Regions from separate parts of the Nonomuraea sp. NPDC005730 genome, predicted to be linked through region 2. Evidence: riboswitches for the same ligand, from Rfam matches in the RefSeq annotation. Region 2 holds a riboswitch; each other region holds the start of a gene.
What was found. Region 2 has a riboswitch for S-adenosylmethionine ahead of thrC (threonine synthase). Riboswitches for the same ligand answer to the same signal wherever they lie in the genome.
Positions count from the first base shown of each region.

Region 1: linked by a shared signal. The riboswitch ahead of ABZ444_RS29530 (aminotransferase class V-fold PLP-dependent enzyme) and the one ahead of thrC (threonine synthase) in region 2 are both predicted to bind S-adenosylmethionine.
Region 3: linked by a shared signal. The riboswitch ahead of ABZ444_RS18565 (GNAT family N-acetyltransferase) and the one ahead of thrC (threonine synthase) in region 2 are both predicted to bind S-adenosylmethionine.

Region 1 is NZ_JBEXYK010000031.1:22,424-29,317, forward strand. It holds gene ABZ444_RS29520 (NADH-quinone oxidoreductase subunit D) at 1-439, opposite strand, end outside; gene ABZ444_RS29525 (DoxX family protein) at 563-1,246, shown strand; gene ABZ444_RS29530 (aminotransferase class V-fold PLP-dependent enzyme) at 1,249-2,544, opposite strand; SAM riboswitch class IV at 2,591-2,706, opposite strand; gene ABZ444_RS29535 (cytochrome P450) at 2,782-3,981, shown strand; gene ABZ444_RS29540 (SAM-dependent methyltransferase) at 3,965-4,927, opposite strand; gene ABZ444_RS29545 (chaplin family protein) at 5,122-5,346, shown strand; gene ABZ444_RS29550 (DUF2520 domain-containing protein) at 5,681-6,571, shown strand; gene panC (pantoate--beta-alanine ligase) at 6,594-6,894, shown strand, end outside.
Region 2 is NZ_JBEXYK010000018.1:28,920-35,813, forward strand. It holds gene ABZ444_RS22195 (DUF3263 domain-containing protein) at 1-249, shown strand, start outside; gene otsB (trehalose-phosphatase) at 289-1,059, shown strand; gene ABZ444_RS22205 (hypothetical protein) at 1,168-1,752, shown strand; gene ABZ444_RS22210 (hypothetical protein) at 1,730-2,914, opposite strand; gene ABZ444_RS22215 (trehalose-6-phosphate synthase) at 2,956-4,380, opposite strand; gene ABZ444_RS22220 (RNA polymerase sigma factor) at 4,412-4,966, shown strand; SAM riboswitch class I at 5,046-5,186, shown strand; gene thrC (threonine synthase) at 5,200-6,432, shown strand; gene ABZ444_RS22230 (MoaD/ThiS family protein) at 6,458-6,733, shown strand.
Region 3 is NZ_JBEXYK010000013.1:98,741-105,634, forward strand. It holds gene ABZ444_RS18555 (DUF5937 family protein) at 1-905, opposite strand, end outside; gene ABZ444_RS18560 (alpha/beta hydrolase) at 974-1,876, shown strand; gene ABZ444_RS18565 (GNAT family N-acetyltransferase) at 1,842-2,267, opposite strand; SAM riboswitch class I at 2,275-2,366, opposite strand; gene ABZ444_RS18570 (hypothetical protein) at 2,490-3,248, opposite strand; gene ABZ444_RS18575 (M4 family metallopeptidase) at 3,388-5,208, opposite strand; gene ABZ444_RS18580 (hypothetical protein) at 5,471-6,784, shown strand.

The sequences.
Region 1 (6,894 bases), on a different contig from region 2:
GCTCGTTGAAGGCGTAGAAGACGGGGGTGATCGCGCCCAGTTCGAGGGGGTAGGAGCCGAGGAACATCAGGTGGTTGAGCACCCGGTTGAGCTCGGCCAGCAGCGTACGCGCCCACACGGCCCTGACCGGCGTCTCCATGCCGAGCAGCCGTTCGGCGGCCAGCACGACGCCCAGTTCGTTGGCGAACCCCGACAGCCAGTCGTGCCGGTTGGCGAGCATGATGATCTGGCGGTAGTCGCGGACCTCGAACAGTTTCTCCGCGCCCCTGTGCATGTAGCCGATGATCGGCTCGGCCGTCTCGATGCGCTCGCCGTCGAGGGTGAGCCGGAGCCTGAGCACGCCGTGCGTGGAGGGATGCTGGGGGCCGATGTTGAGGATCATGTCCTCGGTCGCCAGCTCCTTCGCGCCGGCGCCGATCCCGACCACGCGTTCCGTCATAGGGCCCATGCTGCCACCGTCCCACGGGGTGATCCAGCGTGGGGGATGGTCAAGGAATCGTATGGCAACGCATCCCGAAGCCAGACATGGGGATCAATACCGGGAACGGGGGGAGAAAGCACTGTGAAGAGAGTCCTGTTTGATGTGGCGGCCCTGATCTCCCGGGTGGTACTCGGGGTGATCTTCGTGGCGCACGGCTGGCAGAAGTGGCAGGGCGGGCTCGGTGCCGCGGCGGGGCAGTTCCGGGAGATGGGCGTGCCCATGCCCGAGTTGTCGGCCGGCTTCGCCGCCATCGTGGAGCTGGTCGGCGGCGCGCTGCTGATCCTCGGCCTGCTGGTCCGGCCGGTGGCGTTGCTGCTGCTCATCGACATGATCGGCGCGATCGTCTTCGTGCACGCCGGACACGGGGTGTTGGCGCAGACCGGGGGATGGGAGCTGCCGGGCGCGCTCGGTGCGCTGTCCTTGATGCTCGCCGCGCTGGGCGGCGGCCGCATCGGCCTCGACGGCATCTTCCATTCGACGTACCGCCGCCGCAGGGAACGCCAGATCGCCGAGGACGACCTCGCCGCGCACCGGCCGGCCCGCCGCGCCGAGCCGACGACGGTCGTCACCGAGGGACCGGCCACGCAGGTCAGGCCAGAGGGCGGCCCGACGACGCCGGCCCGGCCCGAGGGCGAGGCCGAGCAGCCCAACGTGCCGAGGCAGCCCAACGCGCCGCGTCCCGGGCATCTCAACGACGAGGACATGAGGGACATCGACGCCCTGGTGTCCGACGAGCCGCACCAGCAGAAGCCGCCCAACCGCTGAGCTCAGCGGCTGACCAGGTCGCGCAGGGCCTCGATCAGGCGGTCGACGTGCTCCTGCGTGCTGCCGATGCCGATGGAGGCGCGGACCGCCGAGGCGGTGCCGTCCTCGCAACCTCCATCGGAGGTGCCCAGCAGGTGCCGGACGAACGGGTGCGCGCAGAACTTCCCGTCACGCACGCCGATGCCGTACTCGCCGGACAGCGCCTCGGCCACCTCCCGGGCCGAGTAGCCGTCCACGACGAACGACACGATCCCCACCCGCGGGTGGTCCGCGCCCCACAACGACAGCTCGCGCACCCCCGCGATCGAGGCCAGACCGGTACGCAGCCGGGCGATCAGGCGCTCCTCCTCGCGCACCAGCTCCGTCCACCCCGTGGCGGTGAGCGCGTCGCAGGCGGCGGCCAGGGCGATGGCGCCGAGCACGTTGGGGGTGCCGGCCTCGTGGCGGGGCTCGGGGTCGTCGTGCCACTCGGTGGTCTCGCCCACCGAGCGCACCGCGCCGCCGCCCTTCAGGTACGGCTCGCCCGCCGCCAGCCAGTCACGGCGTCCGACCAGCACGCCGGCGCCGAAGGGCGCGTACAGCTTGTGGCCGGAGAAGGCCACGTAGTCCAGGTCGAGCGCGGTCAGGTTGAGCCTGCGGTGCGGGACGAGCTGGGCGGCGTCCACCAGGATCCGGGCGCCGTGCCGGTGGGCGATGTGGGCGAGGGCGGCGATGGGCCACAGCTCGCCGGTGACGTTGGAGGCGGCGGTGACCACGAGCAGCTTGGGGCCCTCGATCCCGGCCAGCGCCTCGTCGGCGGCGCGGACGGCCTCGCCGGGGAAGGCGGGCGGCGCCAGGCGTACGGACCGCTCCCAGGGCAGCAGCGAGGCGTGGTGCTCGGAGTCGAAGACGACGACGGTCGTGCCCTCGGGCAGGCAGCCGGCCAGCAGGTTGGTGGCGTCGGTGGTGTTGCGGGTGAAGATGACGGAGTCGTCCGGGCGGGCGCCGACGAAGGCCCGGACCGTGTGCCGGGCCTGCTCGTAGCGGGCGGTGGTGAGCTGGGAGGCGTAGCCCGCGCCGCGGTGGACGCTGGAGTAGGCCGGGAGCGCGGCGGCGACGGCGGCGCTGACCGGCTCGAGACAGGGGGCGCTGGCCGCGTAGTCGAGGTTGGCGTAGCTCACCAGCCGGCCGCCCTTGACCGGCACTTCGAGGTCGGCGCCGAGCACGGCGGGGATCAACCGTCCGTAGGCGGCGGCAGGGGCGGTGGCCTCGGCGGCGGCCTGGGCGGGAACAGAGGTGAAGATCGTCAGAGTGGACACGGCACAGCTCCTCACGGGTCGGTCGGACCCCTGGAAGCAGCCATGGAGCCCGCGCTTGCCCGCCACACCTCGTGACGGACCAGGTCTTCACCCGGGGCACCCCGCCGCGGACGCGAGGGTTGCCGGCCAGCTAGCCGGGGCTTGTCGCTGGCACTCATGACCTACGACGGCACTATAACCGACACCCGGGCATGATTCGCAAGCTCGGCAGGTCAACCCGTCTCATAAGATGAAATAGTGCGCTTTGATCCCTGGAATCCGGATTTCGTCGTCGACCCCTATCCGGCGTACGACGAGCTGAGGCGCGAGGCGCCCGTCCGCTACTTCGAGCCGTCCAACCAGTGGCTGATCTCCCGGCACGCGGACGTGAACGCGCTGCTCCGGGACCGGCGGCTGGGCCGCGACTACACCCACGTCGCCACGCACGAGGAGTTCGGCCGGCAGCCCCAGCCGGAGTTCCAGGAGCCCTTCTGGCGGGTCAGCAGGAACGGCATGCTGGAGGTCGAGCCGCCGGACCACACGAGGCTGCGCCGGCTGGTGTCCAAGGCGTTCACGCCGCGCATGGTCGAGTCGCTGCGCCCGCGCGTCCGGGCCATCGCCGAGAGCCTGATCGACGCCTACGTCGAGAAGGGCGGCGGCGACCTGATCGCCGAGGTCGCCGAGCCGCTGCCGGTCACGGTCATCGCCGAGATGCTCGGCGTCCCCGAGCAGGACCGCCACCTGCTGCGCCCGTGGTCGGCCGACATGTGCGGCATGTACGAGCTCAACCCCAGCCTGGAGACCCAGCACCAGGCGGTGCGCGCGGCCGAGGAGTTCGAGTCCTACCTCAAGGACCTGGCCCGCGACCGGCTCGCGAACCCCGGCGAGGACCTGGTCAGCGCCCTGGCCGCGATCCCCGAGCTGACCCTCGACGAGCTGGCCGGCACCTGCGTGCTGCTGCTCAACGCGGGCCACGAGGCCACGGTCAACGTCACCGGCAACGGCTGGCGGGCCCTGCTGAAGAACCCCGGCGAGCTGGCCCGGCTGCGCGCCGACCGTTCGCTGCTGCCGACCGCCATCGAGGAGCTGCTGCGCTACGACACCCCGCTGCAGCTCTTCGAGCGCTGGGTGCTGGAGGACATCGATGTGCACGGCGTGCGGATCCCGCGCGGCTCGGAGGTCGCCTGCCTGTTCGGCTCGGCCAACAGGGACCCCGAGGTGTTCGAGGACCCGGACCGGCTCGACCTGGGCCGTCCGGACAACCCGCACATCTCCTTCGGCGCCGGCATCCACTTCTGCCTGGGCGCGCCGCTGGCCAGGATCGAGCTGACGGAGTCGTTCACCGCGCTGCTGGACCGGGTCGGGACGATGGAGCTGCGGGCGGAGCCGGTCTACAAGCCGGGCTTCGTCATCCGCGGCCTGCGCTCGCTCGACCTCGACGTCACCGGCTCTGGCTGAGCCAGCCGAACCCGCCGAGCCCGGCCGGATCGATCAGCTCGGCCTCCTCCGACGCCCTCGACAACGCGCGCACGTAGGCGCGCGGATCGGTGCGGGCGAGGTCGACCGGCGGCCGGGCGCCGGTGAGGCCCAGCGCCCGCAACATGTCACGCTGTGTGGACAAGGTTGTGGATATCGCGCCGGCCCGCCGCCCGGCCTCGGCGCATGCGTCGAGGGCGACGTGGGCGGTGATGTCGCAGGTCCCGTCGGGGACGGGGGCGACGACCGCGCCGTCGCGGTAACCGGTCAGCGTGCCACAGAGCGGTCGGTTATCCACAGGGTGTGCATAATCCACGGCTATCGCCCGGCCGCGGGCGAGGCGTACCAGAACGGAGGCCCAGGCGTCGTCACGGGGACGGCCGATCTCGGCGCGGGTGCCCACGTGCGGCAGCGGCCACCAGCGGTCGAGCCATTCGCGGTCGGCGGGCCGCAGCGGGCCGCCGAGACGCTCCTCCCCGGTCCGGGTGTTGACCATGACCAGACGCGGGCCGCCGGAGGTCTGCTCGGCCACGTCGAGCGGGATGTTGTCGAGCCACTCGTTGGCGACGGCCAGGCCGGCGATGCTGGACGGCAGGCAGCGGCGCCACTCGACCTCGTCGGGCAGCCCCGGGGGCCTGGGTGACAGGTCGACGCACGTGACCCGGAGCCGGTCGCGCAGAGCGGGCTCGGCCATGTCGAGGACGCGGCGGACCAGCATGCCCTCACCGGAGCCGATGTCGACCAGGTCGAGCCACTCGGGGCGGCCGAGGTCGGAGTCGACCTCCGCCAGCAGGGCCAGGACCGCCTCGGCGAACACGGACGAGGCCCCGACCGAGGTGCGGAAGTGGCCCGAGGGGCGTTCGCGGAGGTAGAAACCCTCCTCGCCGTAGAGCGCGCGCTCGGTCGCGGCGCGCCAGGTGAGCCACATGACGCTGACTATCTCATGACTCCAGCCATCAACACGCTAAGTCATTGATTGACTACACTTGGTCGCTACATTGCGCTAACGTTTACGTACTGTCACCGAGCGACTGCGTTTCGCCCATCCGCGGTAAGCGGCGAGCCGGATCGCTCCACCAAAGCATTGCGGCCGCCACGGCCGCATACTGAGAGGAGCCCCCCGTGAAGAAGACTCTGGTCATGGCAGGTGCCATTGCCCTGCTGGCGCTGGCGGCCCCCGCGTACGCCGACGACGTCACCCACGGCAACAACGGCATCCTGAGCGGCAGCCCGATCCACCTCCCCATCACCGCCGTCGTGCCCGTCTGCGGCAACAACATCGGCATCCAGGCCGTGCCGATCAACGGCTGCCAGGGGAGCCCCAACACCGCGGTCTACAGCCGCTGAGGCAGGGAGAGCCCGGACCGCTCGCGCGCGGTCCGGGCTCTGATCCCGGCCGGTCAGTCGGCGGATGACCGGTCAGTGCACCTCCAAGAGGTCGCATCCAGGCGGGCGTCGGGTTGTCAGGACCCGGCGCTCGTCGTCGTGCGTGGACCCCTCTCCTCATCTCTTTCGACAGGGGGTGCACGATTCGTATGCCCCTGTCGCATTTGTCATTAACTCAACGGGCGGTAAAGCGGCGGACATGCCGGATCTCGTTCGTCGGCCCGCGACATGCGCGGCGCCGCCCGCCGGTTACGCTGGTCGGCAGTGCCATCACGGTCGACAGGGGTGAGACGTCATGGACGCAGGTGATCGCCCGGCACGGCTGACCGTCGGCGTGCTCGGCGCGGGCAAGGTCGGCTCGGCGCTCGGCGCCGCGCTGGCGCAGGCGGGCCACCGGATCGTGGCCGCGAGCGGGGTCTCCGACAGATCGCGGCGGTGGGCCGCCGACCGGCTCGGGGTGGAGCTGACGCGGCCCGACGAGGTGGTGGCCGCCGCCCAGCTCATCCTGCTGACCGTCCCCGACGACGCGCTGCCCGACCTGGTGGCCGGCCTGGCCCGTACGGGCGCCGACCTCCAGGGCAAGCTGCTCGTCCACACCAGCGGCGCGTACGGCCTGTCGGTGCTCGATCCCGCCGCCGGGGTGGGCGCCCTGCCGCTCGCGCTCCACCCGGTCATGACCTTCACCGGCCGCGACGACGACCTCAACAAGATCACCGGCATCTCGTTCGGCGTCACCGCGCCCGACATGCTGCGGCCGGTCGCCGAGGCGCTGGTGATCGAGATGGGCGGCGAGCCGGTCTGGATCGCCGAGAGCGACCGCGCGCTCTACCACGCGGCCCTGGCCAACGCCGCCAACCACATGGTCACGCTCATCGCCGAGTCCGAGGAGCTGCTCGGGCGCATCGGCGTCGAGCACCCGGGCCGGATGCTGGGCCCGCTGCTCGGCGCGGCCCTCGACAACGTGCTGCGGCTGGGCATCGCCGGGCTGACCGGGCCGGTCGTCCGCGGCGACGCCGGCACGGTGCGCAAACACGTCGACGCGCTGATCCTGGCCGCTCCGGAGGCCGCCGACGCCTACATCGCGCTGGCCCGGCTCACCGCCGACCGGGCGCTGGCCGCGGGGCTGCTCAAACCGGAGGAGGCGGAGCGGCTGCTCGACGCGCTTGGGGGCAATATATGGACCTGACCGTCGGGTGTGGAGGGCAGCAATGGATCTGATCGTGGCCGGCAACCGGGACGACCTGGCGAAGGCCCGTGGCACGGGCCGGGTGGCGCTGGTCCCGACCATGGGCGCGCTGCACGAGGGCCACCGGTCGCTGATCAGGGCCGCCCGCGTGCGCGCCGACCAGGTCGTGGTCAGCATCTTCGTCAACCCGCTGCAATTCGGTCCTAACGAGGATTTTTCCCGCTATCCCCGGACGTTCGACGCCGACCTCGACGTGTGCCGGGAGGAGGACGTCCACGTCGTGTTCGCGCCCTCGCCCGAGGACATGTACCGCCCCGACCGCC
Region 2 (6,894 bases):
CCCCTCACCGACCGTGATCTCGAACTCCTCGCCTTCGAACGCCAATGGTGGCGGCACGCGGGCGCCAAGGAGCAGGCCATCAAGGAGACCTTCGGGTTCTCGGCCACCCGCTACTACCAGTTGCTCGGCGAGCTGATCGACAGACCGGAGGCGCTGGAGCAGGACCCGATGCTGGTCAAACGGTTGCGAAGGTTGCGCTCCACCCGTCAGCGCGACCGTGCGGCGAGACGGCTCGGCATGCGTCCCTGACCGGCTGGGTACGGCAGCCGCGTGAGGAACATCCCTGGTATGGAAGCGATCCTTAAAGATCCGTCCGGCGCCGTGATCGGGCTCGACTTCGACGGAACCCTGTCGCCGATCGTGCCCGATCCCGCCTCCGCCAAGATCCACCCCGACGCCCCCGCCGTGCTCGCCGAACTGGGCGCGCACGTCGGCGCCGTGGCCATCGTGACCGGCAGGCCGGCGGCCACCGCGCTCGAACTCGGGCCCGGTCTGGCCGACGTGCCCGGCCTCGTGGTGCTCGGCCACTACGGCTTCGAACGGTGGGAGCACGGACGGGTCTCGGCGCCGCCGCCGCCACCCGGCGTGCCGCGCGTCCGGGCCGAGCTGCCCCTGCTGCTCGACGCGCTCGGCCTGCACGGGGTGGTGATCGAGGACAAGGGCAGGGCGGTGGCCGTGCACACCAGGCGCGCCCCCGACCCCGAGGGCGCGCTCGCCGTGCTGCGCGAGCCGCTGGCCGAGCTGGCCGCGAAACACGGCCTGGTGATCGAGCCCGGACGCATGGTCCTGGAGCTGCGCCCGCCCGGCATGGACAAGGGCCACGCGCTCGGGCTGTTCCTGGCCGAGCGGGACGCCAGGTCCGTCATGTTCGTCGGCGACGACCTCGGCGACCTGGCCGCCTTCGACGCCGTACGCGCCTCGGGGCTGCCCGGCGTGACCGTGTGCAGCGGCTCGGCCGAGGTGACCGCGCTGGCCGAGCGGGCCGACATCGTGGTCGACGGGCCCGACGGCGTGGTGGCGCTGCTGCGCGAGCTGACGACGGCCTTCACCCGCCCCTGAGTCCAGCCGTTCGTGAGCCGGCTCGCGGCCTTGCGCCGTCCGGGCCGGCTCGCGGCTTTTCAGCCGTTCGTGATTGGGCTGCAAGTGGCGGGTCCTACGGTGATGCGCATGTCACGACGATCTCTCGCCGCCGCCTCGGCTGCGGCCCTGGCGACCCTGGCGGCCGTGCTCGCCGCGCCCGGCGCCGCCTCCGCCGCCCCCGCCCAGCAGCTCAAGCTGCGCGGCGGCCTGACGCTCTACATCCCGATCGAGTGGGTGGTCCACCGTACGGGCGGCGACGTCGTCCAGGTGGTCACCGGACGGTGCGCCAAGCCGCAGGGCTGGGGCTCGCCGGAGTGCGACGCGTTCTACATCCTCGGTCCCGGCGCGATCAAGCGGGGCGCCGAGGGGTTCGGGCCCTACACGGGCAAGGACCCGTACTACCCGGCCAGTGACGTGCAGCCCTGCCCGCTCAACCGCAAGTGGGGCGAGGTCGTCGGGCCCAAGGTCACCAGGGGCTACCGGCAGATGGGGGCCGGGCACAAGGCCGCCTACAACGCCTGGCAGGCCACGTGCGTCAGCTACTCGGGCGGCGGCGTCAAGGCCCGCTTCACGCAACGCGAGTGGTACCTGCCGAAGAGCCGGATCCTCGTCGTCGACCAGTGGGACACGCCCGGCCTGGCCGACACGCTCAAGTACGCCGACTGGAGATGAGCACCCCGGCGACCGCCAGGCCGATGACCACAGGCACCAGCAGGAACGCGTTCCCGGTGCCGTAGCCGTCGGCCAGCGCGCCGAGCAGCAGCGGGCCGATCGCCATGGCGGCGCCCGCCCACACGGGCGAGGCGGCCGCCGCCCGGTCCGCCCGGTCGCCGGAGGCGCTGATCAGCGTGCTCAGCGCGAGCGGGAACTGCAGCGACGCGCCCAGCCCGCTCAGCGCCAGCCCCACGTACGACAGGATCGGCGCGGTGCTCGCCCAGAACAGCACCCAGCCGAAGGCCATCAGCCCCAGAGCGCCGGCCAGCAGCGGCGTGGCCGGCAGCCGCAGCGCGAGCTGCGCGCCCGCGAACCTGCCCGCCGCCATGCCGCTGACGAACGCCGTCAGCCCGGTCGCCGCGACGGCCGCCGTCACGCCCGTCCTGAGGGCGAACAGGTCGGCGGCCCACAGGTTGAACGAGAACTCCAGCGCCACGCAGCAGAACAGCACGCCGCCGGCCAGATGGAAGCGCCACCCGCCGCCCTCCCGCGCCGGGACGGCCTCCCCGGTGATCACGTCGCCCCGCCCTCCGGCGGCCCGCCGGGGCGCGGGCCAGGAGCGGCCCAGCGCCAGCGCGAGCAGGGCGCTGACGGCCGGGGTGACCAGCAGGGCGGACCGCCAGCCGAGCGCGCTCTGCGCCACCTGGCTGAGCACGAACGTCGCCACCATCCCCACCAGCACGCCCACGGCGTTGGCCTCGCTGAGCGCGGCCGGTCCGGCGGGCCCGTGGTGGTCGCTGAGCTCGGCCATCGCCGCGTAGAGCATGACCGAGCCGAAGCCGCCGGCCACGCCGTAGCCGAGCAGCGTCAGGGGCAGCGCGGAGGTGGCCATGACCAGCAGCACGCCGGCGTTCATCCCGGCCAGGCCGAACCAGCACGTCGAGCGCCGGCCGAGCAGCCTGGTGAGCAGGGGGAGCGCGAGCCCGGCGCCGATCGTCCCGACCGCCATGGCGGTGCCGTGCAGCCCGGCGACGGTGGCCGTGGTGCGCTGGTCGGCGCGCAGGAGCGGGAGGGCGGCGCTCAGGCCGTACACGAACGTGGCGAACGTGCCGAGCAGGAAGTAGATGAGCCAGGTCGGACGGTCCCGGACGAGTCTGATGGGCACTGAGACCGTCGACACCCGGCAGCCTCCGTCATTGGCAGTGAACCCGACTTCTCATGTTAAAGCAGGGCGTCGAGTTGGGACTCCAGCCACTTGTGCGGCGGCAGCGCGGTGGCCGCCTCGTGCAGCCGGTCGCGGCGCCGCCTGCGTTCGTCCTCGGGCATCACCAGCGCCTCGTGCAGCGCGTCCGCCGTGCCGCTCACGTCGTAGGGGTTGACCACCAGCGCGTACGGCCCCAGCTCGGCCGCCGCCCCCGCCTCGCGCGAGAGCACCAGGGCGCAGCGCGGCGACAGGACCGGCCCCTCCTTGGCGACCAGGTTCATGCCGTCGCGGATGGGGTTGACCAGCAGCACGTCCGCCAGCCGGTAGGCGGCCAGCGAGCGCGGGTAGTCGTCGTTGACGTTGAGGATGACCGGGTCCCAGTCCTCGGTGGCGTACTCGTCCTCGATCTCGCGCGCGCAGCGCTGCACCGACGCGGTGTACTCGCGGTATTCGGGCAGGTCGTGCCGGCTTGGGTAGGCGAAGGCCAGGTGGACCACCTTGCCGTGCCACTCCGGATGGGCGGCCAGGAACTCCCGGTAGGCCAGCAGCCCGCGCACGATGTTCTTGGACAGCTCGGTGCGGTCGATGCGGACGACCAGCCGGCGGCCGGCCACCTGCTCGGCCAGCGCGGCCATGTGCGACTCGACGTCGGGCTCGCAGGCCCGCGCCCACAGCGCCGCGCCGTCCACGCCCAGGCTGTGCACGCCGACGCGGGTCGTCCTGCCCTCGTGGGTGACCGTGCGGGCCGCGCGGTCCACCCGCGCGCCCAGCAGCGCCTCGCAGCAGTCCATGAACGCCGCCGCCCACCGGGCGGTGAGGAAGCCCGCGTGGTCGGCCCCCAGGATGCCGTCGAGCACCTCCCTGGTCACCGCGTCGGGCAGCAGGGAGAAGTACTCGGGAGGCGCCCACGGCGTGTGGCTGAAGTGGGCGATGCGCAGGTCGGGCCGCTCGGCGCGGAGCATCGCCGGGGTGAGCGTCAGGTGGTAGTCCTGGACCATCACGCGCGCGCCGTGCCCGGCCTCCTCGGCCAGCGCCAGCGCGAACGCGCCGTTGTAGTCGCGGTAGGACTCCCACTCGCGCCGGAACTTGGTGCCGAAACTGGGGGAGTTGGGGATGTCGTACAGCAGGTGGTTGACGAACCAGAGGGTCGAGTTGGCCACGGCGTTGTAGGCGCGGTGGAAGGTGGCCGCGGGGATGTCGAGCATCCGCAGGGCGCCCGTGTCGTAGCCGCCGCGGTCGAGCCGGCCCCCCGGGGCCAGGCGCACGGCGCTGCGGTCGCCGTCGGACAGCGCGGCGCACACCCACAGCACGCCGTGCTCCTTGGCCACCCCCGACAGGCCCGAGACGAGGCCGCCACCACCGCGTTTCATGGTCAGCTCACCGTCGTCGTCGACGGTGAAGGAGACCGGCCCGCGGTTGGACGCCACGAGAACGCTGTTCATTTGGGCTCCCTTCGCCCATAGGATCCCAGCTATGGCGCTAGATGAGCTAACCGAGGAACTCGCCCGCTCGGCCGCGGCCGGAGACCATCGCGCGCTCGGCGAGCTCCTGGCCAGGATCGAGCCTGACGTGATGCGCCACTGCGCTCGGATCCTGCCCTATCACCAGGACGCCGAAGAAGCCTCGCAGGACACTCTGCTGGCCGTGGCGCGCAACATCGGCCGGTTCGAGGGGCGGGCCAGGTTCAGCACCTGGCTGCACATCGTGACCGCCAACTGCGCGCGCACCACGTACCGCTCGCTGAAGCGCAGGGCCGCCGAGCAGACGTCGGAGGAGCTGCCGATGCAGAAGCCGGACGCGCGGCGGGTCAGCGTGATCGCCGGCTCGCGGCTCGACCTGCTCGACGCGATGGAGGCGCTGGAGGCCGACAAGCCCGACCTGGCCCAGGCGCTGGTGCTGCGCGACATCGTCCAGCTCGACTACAGCGAGGTGGCCGAGCAGCTCAACATCCCGCTCGGCACGGCCAAGTCCCGCATCCACCAGGCCCGCAAGTACGTGCAGGGAGTCCTCGGGGAGGACTATCGGTGAGACGTGTCCTCTCAAATCGTGAGACGGGCGGTTGTTTCCGCCACTTGAGAAGGTAGAGTCCTTTTCGACAACTGAATATTGCTCATCCAGAGGGGTGGAGGGACCGGCCCTGCGAAGCCCCGGCAACCCTCCCGGCTTGTGCTCGCGACCTGGCGAGGCCGACCGGGACAAGGTGCCAATTCCGGTTCGCGGTCAAGGTGGCCGCGGGCGAAGATGAGGGAAGGCCTCGCTTCATGTCGCTCGACTTTGGTCCTGCCGTCGCTCTGTCCTGCCGCGAGTGCGGCACGCGCTACCCCCTGGGCCCCAGCTTCGCCTGCCTGGAGTGTTTCGGGCCGCTCGAAGCGGCCTACTCCTTCGGCCAGGTGACCCGCGCGGACATCGAGTCCGGCCCCGCCAACATCTGGCGCTACCGCTCCCTGCTCCCCGTCCCCGCCGACGTGGCGAGCAAGCCCAACATGAACCCGGGCTGGACGAAGCTGGTCAAGGCCGGCAACCTCGGCAAGGCGCTCGGCATCCGGTCCCTGCACGTGAAGGACGACTCGGGCAACCCCACCCACTCCTTCAAGGACCGGGTGGTCGCCATCGCCGTCGAGGCGGCCAGGAACTTCGGTTTCCACACGCTCTCCTGCTCCTCCACGGGCAACCTCGCCGGCGCGGTCACCGCCGCCGCCGCGCGGGCCGGCCTCGACGCGTGCGTGTTCATCCCGGCCGACCTCGAGGCGGCCAAGATCGCCATGGCCCGGGTGTTCGGCGGCCGGCTGATCGGCATCGACGGCACGTACGACGAGGTCAACCGGTTCTGTTCCGAGCTGATCGGCGACCCGCTGGGCGAGCAGTGGGGGTTCGTCAACGTCAACCTGCGGCCCTACTACGCCGAGGGGTCCAAGACGCTCGCGTACGAGATCGCCGAGCAGCTCGGCTGGCGGCTGCCCGAGCAGATCGTCATCCCCATCGCCTCCGGCTCCCAGCTCACGAAGATCGACAAGGGGTTCAAGGAGCTGATCACGCTCGGGCTGGTCGAGGACACCCCGTACAAGGTGTTCGGGGCCCAGGCGGCCGGGTGCTCGCCGGTCTCGACGGCGTACAAGGCGGGGCACGACGTGGTCCAGCCGGTCAAGCCGGACACGATCGCCAAGTCGCTGGCCATCGGCAACCCCGCCGACGGGCCGTACGTGCTGGACATCGCCCGGCGTACGGGCGGGGGCGTCGAGGACGTCACCGACCCCGAGATCGTCGCCGCCATCAAGCTCCTGGCCTCCACCGAGGGCATCTTCGCCGAGACCGCGGGCGGCGTCACGGTGGGCGTGCTGAAGAAGCTCGTCGAGACGGGCAGGCTCGACCCCGAGGCCGAGACCGTGGTCCTGAACACCGGCGACGGCCTCAAGACGCTCGACGCGATCAGCGACGACGCGCGGCCCACCGCCGTGATCCGGCCCTCTCTCGACGCGTTCCGCGCGACTGTCTGACAATCCAGGAAAGGCAACAAAAACCATGAGCGTTTCTGTGCGGATTCCCACCATTCTGCGCACTTACACCGGGGGTAACGCCGAGGTGAGTGGCGAAGGGGCGACTCTTCGTGACGTTCTCGCCAAGCTCGACTCCGACTACCCGGGGATCGGCGCGAGAATTCTGGATGAATCGGGCAAGATTCGTCGTTTTGTCAACGTATACGTTGGCGAAGAGGATGTCCGTTTCGTCGAGGGGCTGGACACTCCCGCCCCTGAAGGCGCTCAGATCTCCATCATCCCTGCCGTCGCGGGCGGCTGACCGCCGGACCACCCACTCTTGAAGGCGCCCCTTGTGGGCGCCTTCTTGTTTTAGAACCAAATTCAACCTCGAACGACTCAGCCTTCGATGAAATTAGCGTTTTGTCGGTTGACTCTGTTGCCAAACCCCGTGCCACAGGTATGGTCGAGGGCGATCGTCTG
Region 3 (6,894 bases), on a different contig from region 2:
CGGCCCATGCGTTGTGTCGACACCAGGCCCGCACCCCGCAGTGCGCCCAGGTGTTGTGAGACCGCGCTCGGCGTGATGCTCAGGCGGGTGGCCAGGGCCGCGGTCGTCAGAGGTTCGGCCAAGGCGGCGAGGATCTGCGTTCTCGTCTGGCCGAGCACCGGGATCAGGCCCGTCAGCGCCGGTCGGGGCGACTCCCAGAGCAGGCCGACGCCCATCGCCGGATAGCGGATCGACGCGGCGGTGACCGGGGCCTTGTCGACACCCACGTCCGGCCAGTTGAAGACGCTGGGCTGCAGGACCAGGCCATGCCCGCCGGTGTCCACCGTGTACACGGAGTGCGGGGTGCGCCGGCCGTGGACCACCAGCTGGCCGTCGTCCCAGGCGATGTCGCGGTGCAACTCGGCGAACAGCGCCTGCACCCCGCCCTCCACCAGGGTCAGCGCGCGCCGGCCGATGTCGGCCTCCAGCACGGCGCACATCCGGCCCCACTGTGGCGCGATCAGCAGTTCGTGGCAGCGATGCAGCGCCTCGGCCAGCCGTGGCAGTACCGTCGCGGGCTCGGGGGCGTCCTCGGCCGGCATGCCCAGGACCGCGCCGTACTCGTGCCGGAAGAAGTCCTCCTGCGTGGCGCGTACCAGGTCCAGCTCCGTCGCGATGGCAGGCAGGCGCTGAGCCGGTGCCGGGAACAGGAACGACGGCAGCGGCCCGGCGATCAGCGCGCGCAGCAGCGGCAGCTCGCTCTCGCGCGCCAGCAGCGGGCGCGCCTGGCGCACCCAGGACCGGTGGACGGCATGACCGCCCGTACCGAACAGGATCCGCAGCGCCAGCACCGTCTCGCCCAGCGGTGAGACGGCGAATCGCACCTTCGCGACCGACGCCGCGGTGAACCTGATCTCGACCGCCATCCGCCCTCATCATGTAGGTGTGGCTAAACGATAGCCGAGGCGCGGCGTCTCCCCGCAGGCTGGCGGGCATGGACTTCTTCACCTCCTACGACGGCATCGAGCTCGCCTACCACGTGTTCGGCGACGGTCCCCCTGTGGTCTGCCTGCCCGGCGGGCCGATGCAGGCTTCCGCCTACCTCGGCGACCTCGGGGGCCTCTCGGCGCACCGGCAGCTGATCATGGCGGACCTGCGGGGCACCGGCCGGTCCGCCGTGCCGCCGGACACCGCCTCGTACCGTTGCGACCGCCTTGTCGATGACGTCGAGGCCCTGCGCGAGCACCTTGAGCTCGACCGGATGGACCTGCTCTCCCATTCCGGGGGCACGAATCTGGCCGTGCTCTATGCGGCCCGCCATCCGGAACGCGTCAGAAGGCTCGTCCTGGTCGCTCCGAGTGTCGCCGCCGTCGGCATCGGGATCACCGAAGAGGTCCGGCGGGGGACCGCCCGGTCGCGCGAGGGCGAGCCCTGGTTCCCGGGGGCGTTCGCGGCCCTGGAGAAGGTCATGTCAGGGCAGGCCACCCGTGACGACTTCCAGGCCATCGCGCCGTTCTGGTACGGCCGTTGGGACGAGACGGCCCAGGCGCACAAGGCCGCCGAGGACGAGCAGCGGAACAACGAGGCGGCAGCCGTGTTCGGCTCCGACGGCGCCTTCGCCCCCGATGCCACCCGTGCCGCGCTCACCCGCTTCACCTCGCCGGTGCTGCTGCTCGCGGGCGAGGTGGACCTGAACTCCCCTCCCGCCGCGGTGACCGAGCTCGTCGCGCTGTTCCCGCACGCCGAGCTCGTCGTACAGGCCGGGGCAGGGCACTTTCCGTGGCTCGACGACGCCGACCGGTTCGTGGCCACCACCTCGGCGTTCCTGGGCCAGGCGCCCCTGCCCGGCGAGGGGCCCTTGGCTACCGTCTGCCGGTCTTCATCGAGCGCTCGCTGAGGCCAGGCGGGTTGTGAGGGTTCGCCGGACGGCCGGCCATTCGGATGCGACCACCGCGAACATCGCCGAGTCCCGGAGCGAGCCAGGTGAAGCCGATCTCGATCGCGCGCAGGGCCGGCCGATCCGGCCATGGCCGCGGGTCCCGGAATCCGGTGCACCCCACGGCCTTCCCGTCACGCACCCGGATCTGCGCGAACGGCGTCAGCCCACGCCTGGCCAACTGCGTCGCCACGTAGGCCCGCATCTGCCTCCCGCTGGGAACCAGCGTGAATCCGTAGGACACCCGGTCCTCCTCGGCCGCCGCGGCCAGGTCGACCGCGTGCTCCATCGTCGGCGGCTCCAGCCGCACCAAGGAACCGGCGAGCACGGGAACATCGAGCTGAACGCTCATCAGACCTTCCTCATCGTGCCTGGCGTTGGCACCTTGCCCGGACCGGGCAGGTTGCCGGACCGTCACAGGGCCAGGTCCCTCGGATCCTCTGGATGATCACCTGAGGCCGATCCTCCCCAACGACCGACGACCTCGTCAACACAGGAGGGCGACGGCGGCAGCGCGGAAACCCCAGCCGGACACAGCCCGGCTGGGGATTTCTGGTCGGGGACCTGTCAGCCGTCAGCTGGTGAAACGTCCCTCACGGGTGTACTTGCAGGCCCCGCTGAGGCAGTTGGGGCTGGAGCCCCAGCCGTCGTCATAGCTGACCCTGCGGTGCAGCTTGATCTTGCCCTTGACCTCTTCCGCCTGGAGACCGGGGCCGACCTTCCTGTCCGCCTGCTTCCACCAGCTGGTGCCGTTCCAGTAGTACAGGCGGTGCCGGGCCCACAGGTAGCTCGGCGAACCCGCCGGCAGGCAGTTGAAGATGAAGCTCTCCGCGCGACGCTCCTTGAAGCCGCCGAAGTCGGGGGTGGTGAACGACTTGGGCGCCAGGCCGGCCTGGCCGTTCTCGTGCCACAGGTGCCAGCCGAAGTGTTCGGCGGTGCATGAGCCGGAGAGCACGGCGCCGGCCGGAGCGGTCAGGCCGCGTACGGTGACCGGCTCGCTGGTGATCCGCCGTCCCCGCAGTTCGGCGGGCAGGTCGGCGCCGTGGTCGTCGACGAGCCGCTGGGGCACCGGCACGTCGGGCGGGGTGATCTCCAGGTAGGTCTGCAGGTAGCTGTTGCTCCGGTCCCAGTCGATGAGCGGCGCGCGGCCGATGATCCCGAGCTGGGACATCCCCACTTCGTCGGAGGGCTGACTGTCGGAGAAGGTCACGGTGAGACCGGTCGTGTACTCGATGGACGCGAGGGGGATCTCCCGGTCGCTTCTCTCGGGTTCGGCCGCGGCCGGGGAGGAGGCGAGCACCATCGTGGCGGCGGTTGCTGCGATGAACCTCATGTCGCTCCTTGCGGTAGATGACGGCCCGCGCAGAACGTTAGGCATCGGCCCTTTCAACGGCCTTGAAAATGAGCCCGGCACATACTTCCGGCGCGCCGGGCCGGAACGTGGCTGAAACCCTCGCGGCGGCGTCATCGGCTCATGGAACCACGGTAAGGGTGAGGGTGGCCGTGTGGTCGAGGGCGACGCCGTCGGCCAGCACCGTGATCGGGTAGGTGCCGGACGCGGTGCTCGCGCCGACCGTGACGGTCAGCGTGGAGGTGGCGCCGGTGGTGATGCTCGCCGGGCTGAAGGAGGCCGTCATGCCCGCCGGAAGCCCCCTGGCGTACAGCGAGATCTGCTGCGGGCCGCCCGAGACGACGGCGCTGCCGACGGTGACGCTCACGGTCTGGCCGGGCTGCACGGCCGCCGCGGTGGGGTCGACCGCGACCGAGAAGTCGCACGTGTACGGCTCCCCGGCGCGGACGGGCACGCGGACGGCGTTCCACGCGGCCTTGACCGTGTTGTACTCCAGGCACGACCCGGGGAACATATCCAGGGCCGCCTGCAGCGAGGCGCGGCGGGCCATGGTGTGCGGCCAGGAAGTGGTCTTGCGCAGCAGCGTGCCCATGTAGATCTGGCCCGCCTTGCGCGCACCGAGCCCGACGATGGAGGAGGAGTCGCAGGTCGGGCTGGGCGGCTGACCGTTGGTCGGGTTGCTGCCCTCGGCCAGCAGGTAGAACCAGTGGTTCTGGACCCCGGCCCCGACATCGGGCGGCATTGACGGCACCGCGCTGCTGAAGCAGTCGGGGTGGCCGGGGATCAGCGACGGCTTGTACATGTAGCGGATCGGGCCGGTTCCGTCGACGTTGACCTCCTCGCCGACCGTGTAGTCGGGCGGGTCGAGGGTGGCGGGCTGGTTGGCGTACTGCTCGGTCAGCGCGCCGAAGATGTCGCCGGTGGACTCGTTGAGTATGGCCTTCTCGTTGTCGCCGAGGTCGATGCCGGGCGTGGTGGCGAAGACGGCGTGGCCGTACTCGTGCGCCACGACGTCCATCGCGGTGAGCTGGCGGCGGTTGTCGGAGGTGTGGCCGAAGACGGCGTAGTTGCCGTTCCAGTAGGCGTTGACGGCGTTCAGGCCGACGCGGGCGGGGTAGCCGTCGCCGACGCCGTTGAAGCCGGAGCGTGCCAGCCACGCCTTGAGCATGTCCCACTCGGTGTCGATCGCGTAGAGCACGTCGACGCAGGCGGTTTCGAAGTTGGTGCCGGTGCCGTTGCCCCAGTTGTCGTCGGGCCCGGTGTAGGCGGAGCCGTTCTGGCCGCCGCAGCGCACGTTCCGCCGTACCGGGTCGATCATGGCGAAGGACGCGCCGGTCCCCATGGTGCCGATGGTGACCGGGTTGCCGTTGTAGTAGCTGTTGCCCACCCCCTCCTTGACCTCGTCGGACTTCAGGACGACCGCGCCGGTCAGCGCGTCGACGAAGACGTGCAGCTTGCTCTCCCTGCCTCTGATCGCGCCGTGGACGAGCACCTCGTAGGCCAGCCGGCCGCGTCCTTGCGCCATGACGACCAGCCGGGGTGTGGCGATCGAGGAGACCGCGGGCAGCTGGCTCCCGGCCACCCGGGCCGCTTCGGCCGCGCTGAGCCTGGGCGTGGTGGCCACGTCCAGGGGGCTGTCCTGGGAGACGGAGGTGCTCAGGACCTCGCCGGAGGCGGCGCTGACCACGACGAAGTCGCCGCCGTAGACGGGCAGCCCCGCGTACGTGCGGCTGTAGGGCGTGTAGCGAAGGCCACCCTTTCCTTCGATCGGGCTCTGCCGGACGTACGCGTCCTCGGGTGAACTGCGGAGCGGTGCGGGCCTGGCCTTCACCAGGAGGTCGGCGGGATCGCCTTTGGAGGCGTTCGCCGAGCCGGGGACCGAAGCGGCCACGAGCACACAGACGGCACTCGTGACCAGGGCTAACACGGTATTGCTTCTCATGCGGGCGCTCCTTTTGCGCTGGCGGGCGATGAATGGGGTCACCTGCATTTGAGTTGATGAACTACAAGAGGTCAATATCGAGGTAAATAGGCGGAAGAATCGGGATTAATCACCGTTAGGACCTGTAATTGGCCGAGCCGGGATTCGAGCGCCGAGGCGAACTCCCGGCTTGGCAGCGCCCAGCCGGGCGCGGGCCGCCGGTATCTGAGGCGCGCCGGACCCGCTCGGGAGGGGAGGCCACACACATCCCCAGGAGGCGCCCATGCCCAGGATCGGGCTCGAATGGCAGTTCCAGCGTAACGAGCTGAAGTTTCTGGCAGATTCCACGAACGGCTGGCAGGCCGAGGAGGCCCTGCCGTCCAAGGGACGGGTCTGCTTCTGGCAGGACCCCGGGGTGATCATCGAGTCCGACGGCGGCGACGTCGAGATCATCACCGAATCGGTGACGACGTGGGCGGCCCTGCGCCGTCAGCTCGTCTTCATCGGCGAGCTGCTGACCCTGCTGACGGGCCGTTCGCCCGACACCACCAAGCTTCCTGACACGTTCCTGCGGACCGACGAGCAGGAGGGCGACGCGACGACCGGCTCCAGGCGGTCGAGCAGGATCCGGACGAGCGTCAAGATGCAGGCCGTGCGCGTGGCCCAGGGGCACCTGAGGACCCACGACGACGTCCAGCCGACCGATGGCCTGCGCTTCGTGCCGAACACCAACGTGGGCAACATCATCACCGTGTCCCTGGCGGCGCCCATCAAGAGGTGCGACTTCAACCTCGCCGGCAACCCGGTGATGACGACCGTCTACGCCAAGGGCGACGTACTGGCCTTGACCGCCGGCAGGGACCTCGTCCACGGCACGGCTCAGGCCACCCTGGACGTGCCGCTGGCGGAGCTGCCCGACCGGCTGGGGATGCTCGGCTTCGATCCGAGTGACCGGGTGGGCACGTGGCTGAAGGGGCGCCACCAGACGGCCAACCTCATCGGGTTCGTCACGCTGATCCAGTACATGCTGTGGGTCTTCGCCCATCAGAACCTCACCTCCGGCGACGGGCCGAAGGCGGGCTTCGCGCTGCTGCCGCGGACCAACCTGCGCTCGGTCTACATGAACGCGCTGACGGAAGTGGAACGGTCCGCCTTCGACGCCATGGTCAACGCCCTGTCCGACGGGGACAAGGATTCCCGGGTGTGCCCCCGGCCGTACGGTCTGGGCGGGCGGCAGACGTATGACAACCAGCTCAGCCTCTTCTGGTGGCTGCGGTCGATCCAGGCCGGCGACCCCGGCCAGGGCAACGAGACGCTGGCCCTCCACATGAGCGGCGACGGCCCGCGCGGCATCGCCTACGATGCGATGTCCCCGCCTCGCGGCTACCCCGCGCACGAGGGCTTCCCCGGGCGACCGGCGGAATGGTTCACGTACTCCATGGGCCAGAAGACGACGCCGTACAAGGCGTCGCACGTGGTCGTGGAGTACCGGCAGACCGACCTCTTCGGCCTGAAGAACGGTATGGGAACGTACGAGCAGTTCGTCACCGCGGCGATGGTCGCGGCCGAGAGCGCCGGTCTGGACATGCCGCACTGACGGCTCAGGTGTGGGCGGGCGTGGGCTCGGCATCTCCCACCAGGTAGATGTCGGCGAGGGTGACCGCGTCGCGGTGGACGGCCGGCGGCGGGTCGGCTTCAGGCTTGTGG